DNA from 3 places in the Buttiauxella ferragutiae genome. Region 2 is predicted to be linked to each of the others. Evidence: predicted binding sites of a transcription regulator. Region 2 holds the regulator's gene; each other region holds the start of a gene.
What was found. The regulator PhoB, encoded in region 2, activates phosphate uptake and scavenging genes when phosphate is short. The targets are predictions, from matches to a motif close to CTGTCATAAAACTGNCNNAT.
Positions count from the first base shown of each region.

Region 1: a site for PhoB is predicted at 4,697-4,716, ahead of kdgR (DNA-binding transcriptional regulator KdgR). Genes of this name have one in related genera too.
Region 3: a site for PhoB is predicted at 3,984-4,003, ahead of nudF (ADP-ribose diphosphatase). Genes of this name have one in related genera too.

Region 1 covers NZ_CP093332.1:2,371,498-2,378,444, forward strand. The annotation lists gene proQ (RNA chaperone ProQ) at 1-65, shown strand, start outside; gene prc (carboxy terminal-processing peptidase) at 86-2,134, shown strand; gene htpX (protease HtpX) at 2,328-3,209, shown strand; gene MNO13_RS10935 (MFS transporter) at 3,255-4,631, opposite strand; gene kdgR (DNA-binding transcriptional regulator KdgR) at 4,809-5,600, shown strand; gene MNO13_RS10945 (YobH family protein) at 5,651-5,893, opposite strand; gene mgrB (PhoP/PhoQ regulatory lipoprotein MgrB) at 6,052-6,195, shown strand; gene MNO13_RS10955 (YebO family protein) at 6,270-6,557, shown strand.
Region 2 covers NZ_CP093332.1:4,170,780-4,177,726, reverse strand. The annotation lists gene sbcC (exonuclease subunit SbcC) at 1-687, opposite strand, end outside; gene sbcD (exonuclease subunit SbcD) at 684-1,901, opposite strand; gene phoB (phosphate response regulator transcription factor PhoB) at 2,093-2,782, shown strand; gene phoR (phosphate regulon sensor histidine kinase PhoR) at 2,805-4,103, shown strand; gene brnQ (branched-chain amino acid transporter carrier protein BrnQ) at 4,670-5,992, shown strand; gene proY (proline-specific permease ProY) at 6,064-6,947, shown strand, end outside.
Region 3 covers NZ_CP093332.1:4,493,331-4,500,277, reverse strand. The annotation lists gene ygiD (4,5-DOPA-extradiol-dioxygenase) at 1-337, shown strand, start outside; gene MNO13_RS20700 (glutathionylspermidine synthase family protein) at 376-1,536, opposite strand; gene MNO13_RS20695 (DUF1190 family protein) at 1,543-2,217, opposite strand; gene tolC (outer membrane channel protein TolC) at 2,377-3,861, opposite strand; gene nudF (ADP-ribose diphosphatase) at 4,074-4,706, shown strand; gene MNO13_RS20680 (DUF1249 family protein) at 4,709-5,131, shown strand; gene cpdA (3',5'-cyclic-AMP phosphodiesterase) at 5,157-5,984, shown strand; gene yqiA (esterase YqiA) at 5,984-6,559, shown strand; gene parE (DNA topoisomerase IV subunit B) at 6,604-6,947, shown strand, end outside.

The DNA of each region.
Region 1 (6,947 bases), 1.8 Mb from region 2:
GCGTACGTGTACAGCTAACTTCTGGTATGGCAATGATCGTACGCGCAGAACACTTGCAGTTCTGAAACGGAGGCCAGACCCGGGCATGAACAAACTCTTTAAGCGTACGGCAGTCGCTAGTCTGTTGTTTCTTGCAGGTAGCGCACTGGCCGTCGAAAATATCACGCAAGCTTCTCAAATCCCGCAGTTAAAGGAAGAGACACAGCATGCAACGGTGAGTGAGCGTGTAACTTCGCGCTTCACTCGCTCGCATTATCGCCAGTTTGATCTGGATGAAAATTTTTCCGCAAAAATTTTCGATCGCTACCTAAACCTCCTCGACTATAGCCACAACGTGCTGCTTGCCAGTGACGTTGAGCAGTTTGTGTCGCGGAAAAAACAGATTGGCGATGAATTGCGCACCGGTAAACTGGACGTATTTTACGATCTCTATAATCTGGCCCAGAAGCGCCGTTTTGAACGTTATCAATACGCGCTGAAAGTGCTGGAAAAGCCGATGGATTTCACCGGCAATGACACCTTCAATGTGGATCGCAGCAAATCTCCGTGGCCTGCAAGTACCGCCGAGTTAAATAGTCTGTGGGACAGCAAAGTTAAGTTTGACGAATTAAGTTTGAAACTGACCGGTAAAACCGATCAGGAAATTCGTGAAACGCTGACTAAGCGCTACCAGTTTGCGATTCGCCGTCTGGCGCAGTCTAACAGTGAAGATGTTTTCTCTCTGGCAATGACCGCCTTTGCTCACGAAATCGATCCGCATACTAACTATTTGTCTCCACGCAATACTGAACAATTCAATACTGAAATGAGTTTATCTCTGGAAGGTATTGGTGCGGTGCTGCAAATGGATGATGACTACACAGTGATCAACTCGATGGTTGCGGGTGGTCCGGCGGCGAAAAGCAAAGCGATTACCGTAGGCGATCGTATTGTGGGTGTCGGTCAAACCGGCAAAGCCATGGTTGATGTGATTGGCTGGCGTCTTGATGATGTGGTTGCGCTGATCAAGGGACCAAAAGGCAGTAAGGTTCGTCTTGAAGTCTTACCTGCGGGCAAGGGCACTAAAACACGCATCGTCACGTTAACGCGTGAACGTATTCGTCTTGAAGACCGTGCCGTTAAACTCACCATTAAAACGGTTGGTAAAGACAAAGTCGGCGTGCTGGATATTCCAGGCTTCTATGTTGGTTTGACGGATGACGTCAAAGTCCAGTTGCAGAAGATGGAAAAACAGAATGTGAAGAGCGTGATTATCGATTTACGTTCTAACGGTGGCGGTGCATTGACCGAAGCTGTGTCGCTTTCTGGCCTGTTTATCCCTGGTGGCCCAGTTGTTCAGGTACGTGATAACAACGGTAAAGTGCGTGAAGACAGCGATACCGATGGCGTTGTGTACTACAAAGGCCCACTGGTTGTTATGGTTGACCGTTTCAGTGCCTCCGCATCTGAGATTTTCGCCGCTGCAATGCAGGATTATGGCCGTGCGTTGATTGTCGGTGAGCCGACCTTCGGTAAAGGGACTGTTCAGCAGTATCGTTCGTTGAACCGTATCTACGATCAGATGCTTCGCCCTGAGTGGCCTGCATTAGGCTCTGTGCAATACACCATCCAGAAGTTCTACCGCATTAATGGCGGCAGTACTCAGCGTAAAGGTGTTACGCCAGACGTGATGATGCCGACCGGTACGGAAGAGACAGAAACTGGCGAGAAGTTCGAAGATAACGCGCTCCCATGGGATAGCATTAATGCCGCAACTTACGTCAAGTCAGGCGATCTGACACCGTTCGAACCGCAACTGCTCAAACTGCACCAGGACAGAATTGCAGCCGATCCTGAGTTCCAGTACATCATGAAGGACATTGCTCGCTTCAATGCCCTGAAAGAGAAGCGCAATATTGTTTCCCTGAATCTTGCTCAACGTGAGAAAGAAAACCAGGAAGACGATGCGACGCGTCTGGCACGCATCAACGATCGCTACAAGCGGGAAGGTAAAGCTCCGTTGAAGAAACTGGAAGACTTGCCGAAGGATTATCAGGAACCAGATCCTTATCTCGATGAAACGGTTCATATCGCGCTGGACCTTGCAAAAATGCAGCAAGATAAGCCAGCCGAGCAACCGGCTCCTGCTAAGTAACTCCCCAACAGGCACAAATTTTTGTGCCTGTTTTTTTTACCTCTATCAAGCCGCGTAAACCTAGCTCTTTCTGAATGTAAAGTTATGTATTATTAACCACTTGGCAACGATGAATGCTTGAAAATAGCAGGCTTGCCCCTACGATGTGGGGTAACGCAGAATGCGTATTTTTAACCGAGGTAAAAAGAAAATTATGATGCGTATCGGGCTTTTCCTGTTGACCAACCTTGCAGTCATGGTCGTATTCGGGCTAGTGCTAAGCCTGACGGGGATCCAGTCGAGCAGCGTACAGGGTCTGATGATCATGGCGGTGTTGTTTGGCTTTGGTGGTTCAATCATCTCGTTACTGATGTCCAAATGGATGGCATTACGTTCAGTTGGCGGTGAAGTAATTGAGCAGCCACGTAATGAAACTGAGCGCTGGCTGATGGAAACCGTTCGTCAGCAGTCGCAGCAGGCGGGTATCGCTATGCCTCAGGTGGCGGTTTACCATGCGCCAGATATCAACGCGTTTGCTACTGGCGCACGCCGTAATGCCTCGTTGGTTGCGGTCAGTACCGGCCTGTTGCAGAACATGAGCCGTGATGAAGCAGAAGCGGTAATTGCTCACGAAATTAGCCACATTGCGAACGGCGATATGGTAACCATGACGCTGATTCAAGGTGTGGTGAACACCTTCGTTATCTTTATTTCGCGAATCATTGCACAGGTTGCCTCAGGCTTCCTGTCAGGTAATCGGGATGAAGGTGAAAGTAACAACGGTAACCCGTTTGTCTATTTTGCAATTGCGACCGTACTGGAGTTGGTATTCGGTATTCTGGCCAGCATCATTACTATGTGGTTCTCACGTCACCGTGAATTCCACGCTGATGCCGGATCTGCAAAATTAGTCGGCCGTGAAAAAATGATTGCTGCTTTACAGCGTCTGAAAACCAGCTATGAACCGCAAGAAGCCAGTAGCATGATGGCGTTTTGTATCAACGGTAAGGCGAAGTCAATGAGCGAATTGTTTATGACTCACCCACCTTTGGACAAACGTATTGAAGCACTGCGTAACGGCGAATATCTGAAGTAGTGATAAATATTGATAAAAAAGCGTGCCATCGCTGGCACGCTTTTTTTATGCCTGCGAAGCAGTAGGTTGAGATAACCGCAAACTGCTAACAATAGCCGCGACGGTAGCAAAACTGCCGGCCAGAAGTAACGAGGCGTGCGTTCCGTGAGTGGTGAACAGGTTGAACATCAGTGCTACCAAAGCTGCACCACAACTCTGGCCGAGTAACCTGGCCGTGCCTAACATGCCGCTGGCACCACCGCTGCGGTGACGCGGAGCAGAAGAGATAATGGTGTGGTTATTGGGGGACTGGAACAAGCCAAAACCTGCACCGCACAAGAACATGCGCCAGATAATATCTATGTCAGAAGGGTTATGTGGCAACAGCGCCAAAGCAAACAGACCGCAAGCCATCATTACAAGTCCGATTCCACCTAATAATCCCGCATGTACTCGTCCAATTAAATGACCAGCGACCGGAGCCATAATCATGGTTGCGATGGGCCACGGCGTCAGTAGCAGGCCAGTTTCCACTTCACTACGACCTAATGTCGATTGCAGGAAAAAGGGTAAAGAAACCATTGCCAGCATCTGCGCGGTAAAAGAACACACTGATGTTCCAATGGATAAAGAAAACACCGGGATACGCAGTAAATCGACCGGCAATAATGGGAAAGGGAGTTTTAACTGGCGGCGTATAAAGAAAGATCCAATGACTAGCAAGGCTGCCAGTTCACTGAGAATAAGCCAGCCAGACTGGCCCTGAGCAAACCCGCTGATGGCAGAAATCAATAAGCCAAACGTCAGGGCATTCATGATGGCGCCTGGAATATCAAAGCGCTGCCCCTGGGATTTTTGTTGGTTCGCTGGCAAGAAACGCAGAGCCAATAATAGTGCAATGATGCCAATGGGCACGTTAACCAAAAATAACCATTTCCAGGAAGCAACGGATAGAATGGCGGCAGCAATAGTCGGCCCGGCAGCTGATGAAACGGCAACAATAAATGAGTTAATTCCCATGCCGCGGCCAAGGTGTTTTTGTGGATAAATAAGCCGAATGAGCGCGGTATTTACGCTCATTAATGCCGCACCGCCGAATCCCTGCAGTACGCGAGCAAATGTCAGCATGGGTAAAGAATTCGATAACGCACAAAAAAGGGATGTCACACAAAACAGCATTAGCCCGCACTGATATACCCGGCGATAACCAAAAATATCCCCCAGAAACGACATGGAAAGTAATGAAACAATTATCGCTATTTGGTAACTGTTAACAATCCAGATGGATTCTGCCGGACTGGCATTAAGTTCGCGGGCAATGGTGGGAAGGGCGACGTTAGCGATTACGCCATCAAGCACGGCCATAGTAATACCTAACGCAATGGCTAAAATAGCACCATAGCGCCGCGGTAATGGCAGCCCATCAGCAAGGGTTTTATCCATAGGAAAGATTGAATTCACGGGGCTGTATTCGGGGAGAAATAATAATAGCACTAAATTTACGGGATATGTCGCAGATTTGTAACGATATAGAATAGATTCATTGCGATGACATGGTAGTCAACTTATACTAAAAACCGGTTCTAATTTTTATAAAACAAATGCGATCGAGGTGATTTAATGGCAATCGCAGATCTGGATAAACAACCTGATTCTGTCTCTTCTGTCCTGAAAGTTTTTGGCATCTTACAGGCTCTTGGCGAAGAACGCGAAATTGGTATTACTGAATTATCGCAACGCGTAATGATGTCAAAAAGCACCGTCTATCGCTTTTTGCAGACAATGAAATCCTTGGGTTATGTGGCTCAGGAAGGCGAATCTGAGAAATACTCGCTTACGCTGAAGTTGTTCGAACTTGGCGCGCGTGCGTTGCAAAATGTTGATTTGATTCGTAGTGCTGACATCCAGATGCGTGAACTGTCGCGTCTGACAAAAGAAACGATCCACTTGGGTGCGTTGGATGAAGACAGTATTGTCTATATCCACAAGATCGACTCAATGTACAACTTGCGTATGTATTCGCGCATCGGTCGTCGTAACCCGTTGTACAGTACTGCAATTGGTAAAGTGCTTCTGGCCTGGCGTGACCGTGAAGAAGTACGTGAAATTCTTGCCGATGTGGAGTACACCCGCAGCACTGAACGTACCATTACCAGCACCGACGAATTGATGGATGTTCTGGATACGGTGCGTAAGCAAGGTTTTGGCGAAGATAACGAAGAACAAGAAGAAGGTTTGCGCTGCATCGGCGTGCCGGTATTTGACCGCTTTGGTGTTGTGATTGCCGGTTTAAGTATTTCATTCCCGACTTTGCGTTTTTCTGAAGACCGCCTTCACGAATATGTCGCTATGCTACATGACGCTGCGCGCACTATTTCTGAGCAAATGGGTTATCACGAATATCCATTCTGATGAAAAATTAAACGCCGCTAAATAGCGGCGTTTTTTTACTCTTCGATTATCTACTGTCCGTTATCAATAACCTTGTCACTTTTACGCAATACAGGGCAATCACTCAGTCCGATAATACCACTTTCACTATGAATGAATTGTGCAGTGGTGATATTTCGTGCAGTGAGGTATTTGCATTGCAGTCCCATACCCGCTGCATTTTGATGGCTCCCAATCAATACTCCGTAGCCAGAGAGGAGTAAACCGATCCACAGCAGCACTATCACCAGAATAGTGCGGATCACGACACGCATATCTACCTCTTATTATTACTTTATTAGAGTGTTAAGCGTAGCGCGTAGCACTAAAGTATCAATGTGATGATTCTTAAATAAAATCTGAGTTGAGTGATGCCTGGTTTAGGTTGCGTATGCCAGACTTACTCTCTAAAGCTTTTAATGTGGAGAATGTAGTGAAAAAGTACAGATGGTTCATCTTAGTTGCGGTTTTTTTCGTCTGCTTACTACTCTGGACGCAGATGGTCAACGTGATGTGCGATCAGGATGTACAATTTTTCAGCGGGATTTGTACAATTAACAAATTTATTCCCTGGTAGACTCTTTTTATCCACACGATACTTACCTTCGGGCGCAGCAGGTGTAGAATAGCGCGTTTTACTGAGGTGGTAAGATGAACGAATTAAGTGTTGGCGCGTTGAATATCGTGTCCCTGACAGTTTCCCTGGTGGTGCTGGTTATCGGCCTCGTAATGTGGTTTTTTGTTAACCGAGCGAGTAGCCGTAGTAATGAACAGATCGAGCTGCTTGAAGAGTTGTTGGAACAGCAGAAACGACAAAATGCTCTGCTACGCCGTCTGTGTGAAGCCAATGAGCCGGAAGTTGTGAAGGAAGAACCGCAAGAGATTAAGGAAGAAGTTGCAGAGGATGACGATTTTATTCGTCTGGTGGCAGAACGCTAATCCTTACATAAGCGTTTACGTCGCTTTGTCGTGACTCATGCGTTGGATGAATCCCTGGTTTGATCCTCTAAAATCTCATCTTTAAATCGACGGTTTTCGTAATGTGTCACCACAGTTACGAAAATCGGCTGATGTTACGCTTTGACGAAAGCATGGAAAGAGCAGGGAATACACCAACCCTCTGGCAAGACTATGGCGGTGAATCGCTGTTCATGCCACGACATGTAGGTCAAACTTTACTCTTGCTTAAAATAATAGTTTAAATATTATCCAGAAAGTTAAAGTGTTATTTTGGATAACCTAAGATAATTTTATTATATGGCTAATATAATGAAACGTTTTTATTGCCTCATTGTGTAGCAGAGTGTCATTAAACTTTCATTATTTTGG
Region 2 (6,947 bases):
AGTAAGTGCCTGCAAACTCTCTGAAAGCTGCTGGCGCTGGGATTCATCCAGAAGTGCTACACCTGCTGCCTGCGCTTGCAGGTTCTCTAATTGGCTGCGTACATTTTTATGATTTTCGAACACCGCCGCAGAAACTGTACCGTAAATTTCAGTACCGGTGAGTTCTTCAAGCAATGAGGCACGGTCATTGGCGTCGGCATTTAAAAACGCCGCAAACTGCCCCTGAGAAAGCATCATGGAGCGGGTGAAGCGGTCGTAATCGAGTCCGGTCAATTTGGCGGTGATATCGAGCTTATCTTTCACTTTATCGGCGATGATCTTGCCGCTTTCTACTTCAGCCAGCTCAACGCGCGGGGCTTGCAGATTGCCGTTGGCCGCATTACGCGCCCGGTTCTGGCTCCAGAATGCGCGGTAGGCAACACCTTTTACTTCAAATTCCACTTCCGCCAGACACTCGGCAGTGTCGCGGGTCATCAGGTCATTCTGTGATTGCGAGACCGTGTTGAGACGTGGCGTTTTGTGATAAAGCGCGAGGCAGACAGCATCAAGTAGCGTAGTTTTACCCGCTCCTGTTGGCCCGGTGATGGCAAACAAACCATTGCTGGCGAAAGGCTCGCGGGTGAAATCAATTTTCCATTCCCCTTTCAGGGAGTTGAGGTTTTTCAATCGCAGACTGAGGATTTTCATGCTTGTTCCTCCGCGTCATGCAGGCTGGCGACCGTTTGGGCAAACAGAGTGCGCAGGCGTTTTGCGCGTTCTTCAGTGGTTTCTTCCTGAACCAGGCGGCGTTCAAAAACCTCTTCAACCGTCAATTCACTTAGGGTTTCTTTATGTTGTTGAGCAATAACACGCTCGCGCTGCTCACGGCTACGGCGCAGCAAAACCACTTCAACAGGCAGCGTTTCGGTTAGCTGTTGAATATGGCGCTGCATATCATGCAGATATTCATCGGTGGCGATTTCAATATCCAGCCACACTTTGGGTTCTGTCGGTGCATCGCGCCATTGTTCAAGCTGCTGTTCAATTTCGTTCAGCGAACCTTTGATCACCGCCAGCGGCTGGCTAACTGGTACCGTAAGTGGGGTGACTTCATGAAGTTTACCTTCTGAAAATTCAACCAGATAAACACTTTTGGTCTTACCGGTTTCGTCAAAACTTAACGGTATTGGTGAGCCGCTGTAGCGGATATGTTCGGTGCCACCAATTAATTGCGCACGGTGAATATGGCCCAGGGCAATGTAATCGGCATCCGGGAAATGCTGCGCCGGGAAAGCGTCGAGTGTGCCAATATAGATGTCACGCACGGCGTCACTTTTCGTCACGCCGACGGTGGTTAAATGCCCGGTGGCGATAATTGGCAACTGCGCGTCAGCGCGCAGAACGCAAGCGGCGCTAAAACACTGCTGATAATGTTCACCGATCGCTTCCATTAATGAACGCTGCTTTTCATGGCCGGATAAACCCGCCAGACTGTTTTGAATATCGCGTGGCCGCAGAAAGGGAATGGGGCAGAGAATAGCGCCAGGCGCGCCATCTTTCGTATTCAGCACAATTGCCTGCTGGCTGGTATCGTGGCGTGCGCTGGCGACGACATAAGTGTTAAGACACGCCATCAGTTCACGGGACTCGTTCAATGTGGCAACTGAGTCATGGTTACCGGCGAGCACCACCAGTGAGCAGCCGGTAGACTGGAGTTGCACCACAAAGCGGTTATACAGTTCTCGCGCATAGCTTGGTGGCGAGCCAGTATCAAAAATATCGCCCGCGACGATTATTGCATCCACATCATGTTCAACGGCAGCTTTCAGCAGCCATTCAAGAAAAGCCTGATGCTCCGGCCCGCGGCTTTTGGTATAAAAATTTTGACCAAGGTGCCAGTCTGATGTGTGAATTATGCGCATAACCTGTCCGGTGGCTTAAAAGCGAGGCCTCGATTATAAGGGGGCGAGGCGGAAAACGGCATAGGTCTCTGTGTCATAAATCAAATTGATGAGTCACTAAACAGTCATGTTTTTCATAAATCTGTCATAAATCTGACGCATAATGGCGCCGCATTGAAACAACTATAATTATTCCTTGAGCAGGGCGAATCATGGCGAAGCGTATTTTAGTCGTAGAAGATGAAGCTCCAATCCGTGAAATGGTGAGCTTTGTGCTTGAGCAAAACGGTTTTCAGCCTGTAGAAGCGGAAGATTATGACAGTGCAGTGAATCTGCTTATCGAACCCTTCCCGGACCTGATTTTACTGGACTGGATGTTGCCAGGCGGCTCGGGTATTCAGTTTATCAAGCACCTGAAGCGTGAAGCATTGACGCGGGAAATCCCGGTAATGATGCTGACAGCACGAGGTGAAGAAGAAGATCGCGTGCGTGGCCTGGAAGTTGGTGCCGATGACTATATTACCAAGCCGTTTTCACCGAAGGAGCTGGTGGCGCGCATTAAAGCTGTGATGCGCCGAATCTCTCCGATGGCGGTGGAAGAGGTTATTGAGATGCACGGGCTGAGCCTTGACCCTTCATCGCATCGCGTGATGACCGGTGAAAACCCGCTGGACATGGGCCCAACTGAATTTAAGTTATTACACTTCTTTATGACGCATCCGGAACGGGTATATAGCCGTGAACAGTTGCTTAACCATGTATGGGGCACCAATGTGTATGTCGAAGACAGAACAGTGGACGTACATATCAGGCGGTTGCGTAAAGCGCTCGAGCATAGCGGGCATGATCGAATGGTACAAACAGTACGCGGTACGGGTTATCGGTTCTCAACCCGCTTTTAGTTCCTTATCAGGAGAGTGACGCGTGCTGGAACGGCTGTCATGGAAAAGGTTGGTGATGGAGCTGCTGCTCTGTTGCTTACCTGCTGTCATCTTGGGCCTTATTTTTGGCTATTTACCCTGGTTTTTATTACTGGCGGTCACAGGACTGCTGGTTTGGCATTTCTGGAATTTGCTTCGTTTGTCGTGGTGGTTGTGGGTTGATCGCAGTATGACACCGCCCCCTGGTCGCGGGAGCTGGGATCCGTTGTTATACGGTCTTCATCAAATGCAGCTGCGTAATAAAAAACGCCGTAAAGAATTAGGCAATTTAATCAAACGCTTTCGCAGCGGCGCGGAATCACTGCCCGATGCGGTAGTGCTGACTACCGAAGAAGGGACCATTTTTTGGTGTAACGGGCTGGCCCAACAGTTGCTGGGGTTACGCTGGCCGGACGATAACGGGCAGAACATCCTTAACTTGCTGCGTTACCCTGAATTTACCCGCTATTTGACGCAAAAAGATTTCGCCCGGCCGTTGACGCTGGTGCTTAACAATGGCCGTCATCTGGAATTCCGTGTGATGCCATACAGCGACGAGCAGTGGCTGATGGTGGCACGTGATGTCACGCAGATGCACCAACTGGAAGGGGCGCGACGTAACTTTTTTGCCAACGTTAGCCATGAACTGCGTACTCCGTTGACGGTACTGCAAGGTTATCTGGAGATGATGCAGGATCAGGCGCTTGAAGGGCCTCTGCGCGACAAGGCTCTGGGCACCATGCGCGAGCAAACTTCGCGGATGGAAGGTCTGGTGAAACAGCTTTTGACGCTATCTAAAATTGAAGCGGCACCGGCAATGGTGCTCAATGAAAAGATTGATGTGCCACTGATGCTGCGTGTGGTGGAGCGAGAAGCGCAAACCCTGAGTCAGCAAAGGCAGACGCTAAAGTTCGATATTGATCCCTCACTCAAAGTCTTCGGTAATGAAGAACAGCTACGTAGCGCGATTTCAAACCTGGTGTACAACGCGGTAAACCATACGCCGGAAGGGACGCAAATTACCGTGAGCTGGAAACGGGTCGCGGGTGGTGTGGGCTTTAGCGTGGCAGATACTGGTCCTGGTATTTCTGCGGAACATATCCCACGCCTGACCGAGCGGTTCTATCGAGTGGATAAAGCGCGTTCAAGGCAAACAGGTGGTAGTGGGTTAGGCCTGGCAATAGTGAAACATGCGTTAAGCCATCACGATGCGCGTCTGAATATCGAAAGCCAGCCAGGGAAAGGTTCCACGTTTTCCTTTGTGTTGCCTGAGCGTTTAATCGTTAACGATAAAGTGCTGTAAGCCGCGTAAGTTATGACACTGATGACAAGTTTTTCGTAGATCGGATAAGCGAAGCGTCATCCGACACTTCTCTCTGTAACAACTGGCGCAAATGGTGGATGACGATATCGCTTATCTACCCTGCAAAACCCGTTTATCGCTGAATAGTGTCAAAATAACTTTCCACAGGTCAGCTTGCTGGCCTGTGTTTTTTTTGCCCACATGTAAATCAAAAAAGCTTAATTGGTGATATTTTAACCACACAAAAAACCATACAATTTTCTAATGTATAAACAAATCCACTGATTTTAAGTCTAATTTAAGGAGATCAATCTGGTTTTTGGATCCCTTCTTGCCTTCAAACGCTATAAGCGTTTTAATTGCGCCCCTGTGAATAGCAGACCGACTGGATTTGAGTGGTAATTCAAACAACTATTCTTCGCCACCGATCCCGGAAAGGATTTTCCGCTGTCGTTACTGCCAATCACCGCTTTTATGCCGATGTATGACTGTCTAAGGATTGGCAAATACACGCATAAAAATTTGAATACTTACAACACCACACATCCACAGGCTGCCAAAATTTTATGACCCATCATCTGAAATCTCGAGACATCCTCGCGCTAGGCTTTATGACCTTTGCGCTGTTTGTCGGCGCAGGCAATATCATTTTTCCACCAATGGTGGGGTTACAAGCTGGCGAACACGTCTGGATTGCCTCACTTGGCTTCCTGGTGACCGCGGTTGGTCTGCCCGTTTTAACTATCGTCGCGATTGCTCGTGTCGGTGGGGGTATTGATAGCCTGAGCTCACCGATTGGCCGTCGTGCCGGTGTGCTGTTAGCGACTATTTGTTACCTGGCGGTTGGCCCATTGTTTGCCACCCCGCGTACGGCTACTGTTTCCTTCGAAGTCGGGATTGCACCACTGGTGGGTTCGGGTGAACTGCCACTGTTTATCTACAGCTTGGTTTACTTCGCGATTGTTATCGGAATTTCACTGTACCCAGGTAAATTGCTGGACACCGTTGGCCACGTGCTGGCTCCGGTGAAAATCGTTGCGCTTCTGGCGCTGGCGGCGGGTGCAATGCTGTGGCCAGCAGGCGGTATCAGCACTGCGACTGAGGCGTATCAGAATGCGGCGTTTGCTAATGGTTTTGTGAATGGCTATCTGACGATGGATACCCTGGCGTCGCTGGTGTTCGGGATTGTGATTGTTAACGCGGCACGTTCCCGTGGCGTGACTGAATCCCGCTTGCTGACACGCTATACCATTTTGGCTGGCCTGATTGCTGGTGTTGGCTTAACGCTGATTTACCTTGCGCTGTTCCGCCTGGGTTCTGATAGCGCTACGCTGGTCGCTGACCAAAATGCCAACGGTGCTGCGATTCTGCATGCCTATGTGGCTCATACCTTCGGTAGTGCTGGTAGCTTCTTCCTCGCCGCGCTGATTTTCCTTGCCTGCATGGTCACGGCAGTTGGCCTGACTTGTGCGTGTGCTGAGTTCTTCAGCCAGTATCTGCCACTGTCTTACCGTTCGCTGGTGTTTATTCTTGGCTTGTTCTCGATGGTGGTTTCTAACCTCGGGTTGAGTCATCTGATTCAGGTTTCAATTCCGGTGCTGACGGCGATTTACCCGCCGTGTATTGCGCTGGTGGTGCTGAGTTTCACCCGTCCGTGGTGGCATAACTCAACCCGCGTGATTGCGCCAGCGATGGTCATCAGCACCTTGTTTGGCATCATGGATGGGATTAAAGCTTCGGCAATCAGCGACATTTTGCCCGCGTGGACTTCCCACTTGCCGCTGTCCGAACAAGGCCTGGCATGGTTGCTTCCGACCATTATCATGGTGGTGATTACCATCGTATGGGACCGCGCCGCAGGTCGACAGGTGGCCTCCGCCGCCCACTAAAAATTATAATTTTGTACAACCACGGGGCTTTGCTCCGTGGTTTTTTTTATTGTTAAGCAGGGTTGGAATTAATGGAAAACGCTAATAAGCTCAAGCGCGGCTTGAGTACCCGGCACATACGCTTTATGGCGTTGGGTTCGGCAATTGGCACCGGGCTGTTTTATGGCTCGGCAGACGCTATCAAAATGGCAGGGCCAAGTGTGTTGTTGGCCTACATCATCGGTGGGGTGGCGGCTTACATCATTATGCGCGCCCTTGGCGAGATGTCGGTTCATAACCCTTCCGCCAGTTCATTTTCACGCTATGCGCAAGATAACCTCGGCCCGCTGGCAGGTTACATCACCGGCTGGACTTACTGTTTTGAGATCCTGATTGTCGCAATTGCCGACGTCACCGCATTTGGTATCTATATGGGGCTGTGGTTCCCGGCGGTACCACATTGGGTCTGGGTATTGAGCGTAGTGCTAATTATCTGCGCCATTAACCTGATGAGCGTCAAAGTGTTTGGCGAGCTGGAATTTTGGTTCTCTTTCTTCAAAGTCGCGACCATCATCATCATGATTGCTGCCGGTATTGGCATCATCGTTTGGGGTATTGGTAACGGTGGTCAGCCAACGGGTATCCATAATTTGTGGAGCAATGGCGGCTTCTTCAGCAATGGCTGGATAGGCATGATTATGTCGTTGCAGATGGTGATGTTTGCTTACGGCGGGATTGAAATTATCGGTATCACTGCAGGTGAAGCGAAAGACCCGCAGAAGTCGATTCCTCGCGCCATCAACTCTGTTCCGCTACGTATCCTGGTGTTCTATGTGGGCACGCTGTTTGTCATCATGTCTATCTATCCGTGGAACCAGGTGGGGACAGAAGGCAGCCCGTTTGTATTGACGTTCCAGCATATGGGGATTACGGCTGCGGCAGGGATTCTTAACTTCGTGGTGATCACCGCATCGCT
Region 3 (6,947 bases), 320 kb from region 2:
AACACTGCGCGATCAAGGCATCATGCTGATTGCCAGTGGCAACGTGGTTCATAACCTGAGAACCGCACGCTGGCACGGCGAAAACACACCATATCCATGGGCTGAGTCGTTTAACCAATACGTTAAAGACAACCTCACATGGCTTGGGCCGGTCGACGAGCACCCGCTGGTGAACTTCTTAGATCATGAAGGCGGATCGTTATCTAACCCAACGCCGGATCACTACCTGCCGTTGTTGTATGTTCTGGGAGCGTGGGATGGTAAAGAGCCGATTACGTTACCTGTAGACGGCATAGAGATGGGATCGTTGAGTATGCTTTCGGTACAAATCGGCTGATATGTTTCTCCCTCTCCTTTAGGAAGAGGGAGAAACAATTATTCTACGAACACATGCGGATAGAAGCGTGAAAGATCCTGGGTGATTAACTCGCGATCTTCACGAATACCAATACCTGCAGGTTGATCGTTGATAAGCCAACTGCCGATCAGCACATAACTGTCGCCAAATTTTGGTAACTGATAGAACTGCTGGACGATCATCCCTTCTTCACCGTAAGGGCCATCGACACGGGCAATTTCTTCGCCGTTTTCGATGATCTTCACATTCGCACCTTCGCGAGAGAAGATTGGCTTTACCACGTATTTATCCATCGGTGGATAGTTATCTTCGGCAAAATATGAAGGTAGCAGATTTGGATGATCCGGGAACATTTCCCACAGCATTGGGAGCAATGCTTTGTTGGAGATAATGCTTTTCCAGGCCGGTTCCAGCCAGCGTACACCCGCATCTTCCAGCTTGGTGGAGAACATCTCACGCAGCATGAACTCCCACGGGTACAGTTTGAACAGGTTGCTAATCACCTGATCCTGCAGATCGGTAAACTGGCCTTTTTCGCCCAGACCGATATCTTCCATGTAGACGAATTCGCTCGCCACTTCGGCTTCAGCCGCACAGTCTTGTAGATACTGAACGGTCCCGCGATCTTCTTCTGTGTCCTGGCAGCAAGCAAAATGAACCAGATTGAAACCGTGTTGCTGTTTCAGCTCAGCAAAACGCTCAATGATCTTCTCTTGCAGGCTGTTGAACTGATCGCTTTCTGCTGGCAGGTTACCGGCCTGGATCTGATCTTCCAGCCAGATCCACTGGAAGAACGCCGCTTCGTATAAAGAAGTCGGCGTGTCGGCGTTGTTTTCCAGCAACTTGGGTTCACCTACGCCATCCCACGCGATATCCAGGCGTGAGTAAAGTGACGGCTGTTGCGTGCGCCATGACTGACGCACAAATTCCCAGGTGTGTTTAGGAATGCGGAATTTAGCCAGCAGTTCATCGCTGCTCACGACTTTTTCCACTACCTTCAGGCACATTTGATGTAATTCAGCGGTGACCTCTTCCAGGCGTTCTACCTGCGGAAGCGTCAGCTTGTAATATGCGTTTTCACACCAGTACGGCTCGCCGTACATGGTGTGAAAATTGAAACCGTATTCTGTGGCTTTCTCGCGCCAGTCCGGGCGCTCAGTAATCGCGATTCTTTCCATAATTTCTTAGCCACCCATGGAACGAGAAGAACCTGTTGCGCTGCTACTGCGCTGCATAGTCGATTGTTTAGCCACTGAGTCACCGAAACCGCCGCGTGTCACAGTGCTGGTGGTGGCAGGTTTAGGTGCCATTGCCGTTTTCGGTACGGTTGTCGTACGGCCTGGTGTCGCGGCACCATAGCTCTTACCGCTGGCATCGGCATATTTACCGTAAGCAGGGCTTGCAGGGTTCTTCGAAGTAAACAGAGGTTGCTGCGCAAAGCCCGCCCCGCCGCCCATCAATCGGCCCATCATGTAACCGGCCATCAATGGCATCCAGAAACTGCCGCTTTGCTGTGGTTGTGCCTGAGCTTGCTCACCTGCCACGCTGGCTTGAGCTGGTGCTTGCTGGCATTGGCCTTCACCAAACTCAGCGATACATTCTTCACGTGAGGCGTATTTTGGCGCTGTACGTTCTGCTTCTTTTAGTGCGTTGTTAAAGGAAGTCGTACATTCTGCACTTTTGCCAGGGTTGGCTTGCGAACAGTCATCCGCATTTTGATACATGGAGACTGTTTCGTCATTTTGTTCGCAACCGGCTAGCATAAACACAGCGGTAACAGCCAATGCGACTGGCGTCAAATGGCGGGCGTTCCAGCTTTTGCGGAACGATGCGTGGTTTATGATTTTTGTCCGTTTCATTTATCTGTCCTGAGCCCAGTGGTTATGGTGCTTAGGATAGGGGATGAATGGTTGAAATTAAAGCGATGACGGATGTTTGAAGGGAGATCTTTACTCTGCCTTACGTTCGCATGCGTAAGTTGTGATGGGGGCATGTTGCCACACCCCCAAAATATCTGATCAGTTGCCGAATGGGTTAGCTGATTTGCTGCTAGTCGCAGAAGCTGGAGTCGCTTGTGCTGGTGTTGTAGCAGTCGTTGCTTCGCTATCCGCTGTATAACCATCCGCGCGAGCATTTTGGTCTGGCGTTTCTGGAGCCACGCTGTCAGCCGTGGTTGGTACTGGTTTACCCAGTGTTGCATTCAACGCTACAAGATCCTGTTCGTTAAGCGTACCCAGTGCTGATTTAATATTCAGCTGGTTGATTAGGTAGTTATAACGAGCGCTGGAGAGCTGTTGCTTGGCGTTATACAGCGTCGTGGTCGCATCTAACACATCAACGATGGTACGAGTACCGACGGAATAGCCTGCTTCCATGGCATCCAGGGAGCTTTGTGCAGACACAACCGCTTGTTTATAAGCGTTGATGGTACTGATGGACGCATTAACGTTGTTGAACGAAGAGCGAACTGTTTGCACTACGCTACGATGCGCGCTTTCAAGCTGCTCACTTGCGCCAACAAAGTTGTATTGCGCTTGTTTCACTTGAGAGTTAACAGAACCGCCAGTGTACAGTGGCAAGGAGAAGTTCAGGCCGATTTTATTCTGGCCCATATCGCTGTCGTTGTACTGAGAACTATTGGTTTTAGAACCACTGTAGCTGGTATCGGAAACACCAGTAGAAGCGGTCAAACCCACGGTTGGCATGTGGCCGGTTTCTGCGTAGCGAATTTGCTCGCGAGCCAGGTCCTGAGACAGACGTGCTTGCAACAATGCCAGGTTACGTTTTTCCGCTTCTTTCAGCAGATTATTCACGCCATCCGGTTTGTTGGTTTTGAAGCCGTCTACATTCAGTGATGCCAAAGATGGATAGTAATTACCGGTCACCTGGCGCAGCGTTTCTACCGCGTTATCCAGATTGTTTCGTGCAGTGACTTCGTTTGCTAATACGTTATCGTATTGCGCACGGGCGTTCTGTACATCGGTAATGGCGACCAGGCCAACGTTAAAGCGCTGAGTGGTTTGATCCAACTGACGATAAATAGCCTGTTTCTGTGCTTCAGTGAAGGACAGTGCATCAATCGCACTCAATACATTAAAGTAGGCTGTTGCAGTATTCAGAATCAGTGTTTGTTGGTCTGTCTGATAAGTGACATCTTGAATACCGGCTGATTTCTCTTGCAGGGTAAGCGCACGCCATTTCGACATATCAAAAATGGTTTGCGTCAATTGCAAAGAGGCACTCGCTGCCCTGGAGTCGATGCCATTCGCATCGCTAAAACCATTGGTGTATTCATAATCAGCACCAAGGCCAAGTTGTGGCAGTAACGGGCTACGTGCTTCGTTAATTTTTTCGAATGCGGCATCACGGTCAGCAGCGGATTTGCGCAAGTCCGGGTTGCTTAAACGTGCCTGCTGATAAACCTGCATCAGGTTTTCTGCCTGGCTCATGGCACTGAAACCCGTTAGGCTCAGACCGATAAGAATTGGGAGCAGTTTCTTCATTTGCATTCCTTGTTGTGAAGCAAAAAATTATTTGTAAGCGCTGACAAGAGCCGGAAATGATCGTCGATTTTAGCAGAGTCCGCCAGCTCAGGTGCTTGGCGTAATGTGCCATTGACTCTTAATTTTCATCAATCTATCACATAGGAAATGAAACGGCAGTCAAACTGGCTTGAAATTACTCATTTCATAACCATCAAAATCAGGAACCCATCATGACTAAGCAAAACAGTCAACTCGTCACATTAGCCAAAAACGATGTTGAAATTATTGCACGGGAAACGCTTTATAGCGGTTTTTTTTCTCTGGATCTTTATCGCTTCCGCCATCGCTTGTTTAATGGCGAAATGAGTGGCGAAATTTGCCGTGAAATTTTAGAACGCGGGCACGCCGCAGTACTGCTACCCTATGACCCTGTGCGAGACGAAGTTGTCTTAATTGAACAGATTCGGATTGCCGCGTACGACACCAGTGAAAGCCCGTGGCTGCTCGAACTTGTTGCGGGAATGATTGAAGAAGGTGAAAGCGTCGAGGACGTTGCGCGTCGTGAAGCAACTGAAGAAGCTGGAGTGATTGTCGGTCGCACCAAACCGGTTATCAACTACCTGGCAAGTCCTGGGGGGACCAGCGAGCGTTTATCGATCCTGGTTGGGGAAGTCGACGCTACCACCGCGAATGGCATACATGGTCTGGCAGATGAAAACGAAGACATCCGTGTTCATGTCGTGAGCCGGGAACAGGCTTATCAGTTAGTAGAAGAAGGGAAAATCGACAACGCGGCTTCAGTCATTGCACTGCTTTGGCTGCAATTGCATCATGAGAAATTAAGAGAAGAGTGGAATCGATAAATATGAAGCGCTATACACCTGACTTCCCTGAAATGATGCGCCTGTGCGAAACCAATTTCGCGCAACTCCGACGCTTGCTTCCTCGTCATGACGAAGTGGGTGAAAAAGTCACTTATCAGGTAAGTAGCGCTCAATATCGACTCTCTATCCTTGAGTCGACACGTTACACGACACTAGTACAAATCGAACAAACTGTTCCGGCGATAAGCTACTGGAGCTTACCGTCGATGTCGGTCAGGCTTTATCATGACGCCATGGTCGCGGAAGTGTGTTCAAGTCAGCAGATCTTTCGTTTCAAAGCACGGTATGATTATCCTAATAAAAAGTTGCATCAACGCGACGAAAAGCATCAAATTAATCAGTTTCTAGCCGATTGGCTGCGGTATTGTTTAGCGCATGGAGCGATGGCGGTTCCGGTTTGTTAGTGAGGGTGAAACCTAAGGACACCATTTGGAAAGCCTGTTAAATCTTCCTGTGGCCGGTGGGGGCCAGATCAGGATCTTGCAAATTACCGATACCCACCTGTTCTCTGGAAAGAACGAAACGCTGCTTGGTATCAATACCTGGATGAGCTATCAGGCTGTTATTGCCGCCATCCTCGCCGAGCAGCGTCAGTATGACCTAATTGTAGCTACTGGGGATTTAGCCCAGGATCACAGTGCGCAGGCCTACCAGCATTTTGTTGAAGGCATTGCGGAGATTCCTGCGCCCTGCGTTTGGCTGCCAGGCAATCACGATTTCCAGCCAGCCATGTTTAGCTCGTTGCTGGAAGCAGGGATTTCACCTGCGAAGCAAGTTTTCCTCGGTGATAACTGGCAAATCCTGCTGCTCGACAGCCAGGTATTTGGCGTCCCACATGGTGAACTGAGCGATTATCAGCTCGACTGGCTGGAGCGTAAACTCGCCGCTGAACCTGAACGCCATACGCTGCTATTGCTGCATCATCATCCTGTTCCTGCGGGTTGTAGCTGGCTTGACCAACATAGCCTGCGCAACGCCGCAGAGTTGGATAACGTTCTGCAAAAATTCCCGAAAGTGAAAACTCTGGTGTGCGGTCATATTCACCAGGAGCTAGATTTGGACTGGAACGGCAGACGAATGCTGGCGACGCCATCCACTTGTGTGCAATTTAAGCCGCACTGCTCAAACTTCACGCTCGACACTATTGAACCAGGTTGGCGTTGGCTGGAACTTCATCCAAACGGTGAAGTGACCACTGAGGTTTGCCGCCTGAAAGGTGCGGTGTTCAACCCAGATACCGCTTCAGAAGGGTATTGATGTCAACGCTACTTTACTTACACGGTTTCAACAGTTCGCCGCGTTCCGCTAAGGCTACCAGCTTGCAGGCCTGGCTGGCGCAGAACCATCCGCACATCAATATGATTATCCCAGAGCTCCCTCCGTATCCTGCCGATGCGGCAGAGCTGCTGGAGTCGCTGGTACTCAAGCATGGCGGTGAACCTCTGGGGGTTGTTGGCTCCTCTTTAGGTGGTTATTACGCCACCTGGTTAGCGCAATGTTTTATGCTGCCAGCGGTAGTGGTAAACCCTGCGGTACGGCCTTTTGAATTGCTTGTCGATTATCTGGGCACCAACGAGAACCCCTACACCGGGCAGCAATATGTGCTAGAGTCACGCCATATTTACGATCTTAAAGTCATGCAAGTTGACCCGTTAGAAGCGCCAGATCTCATCTGGTTGTTACAGCAAACGGGTGACGAAGTGCTTGATTACCGCCAGGCGGTGGCGTACTACACCCCCTGTCGACAGACGGTAGAGTCCGGTGGCAATCACGCCTTTGTAGGCTTCGAAGATTATTTCTCACAGATCATCGACTTCCTGGGCCTGCATTAATGCCTGATGTCGAATTCCTGTTTCGCAATCTGAACGAATAAACCATGACGCAATCCAGTTATAACGCCGATGCCATTGAGGTACTCACCGGGCTTGAGCCTGTTCGCCGCCGTCCCGGGATGTACACCGACACCACCCGTCCAAACCATTTGGGCCAGGAAGTCATTGATAACAGCGTGGATGAAGCGCTGGCAGGCCATGCGAAGCGTGTTGATGTTATTCTCCATGCCGATCAGTCATTAGAAGTCATTGATGACGGGCGAGGCATGCCGGTAGATATCCACCCGGAAGAGGGTGTTCCGGCTGTAGAACTCATTCTTTGTCGTCTGCACGCGGGCGGTAAATTCTCCAATAAAAACTACCAGTTCTCTGGTGGTTTGCACGGTGT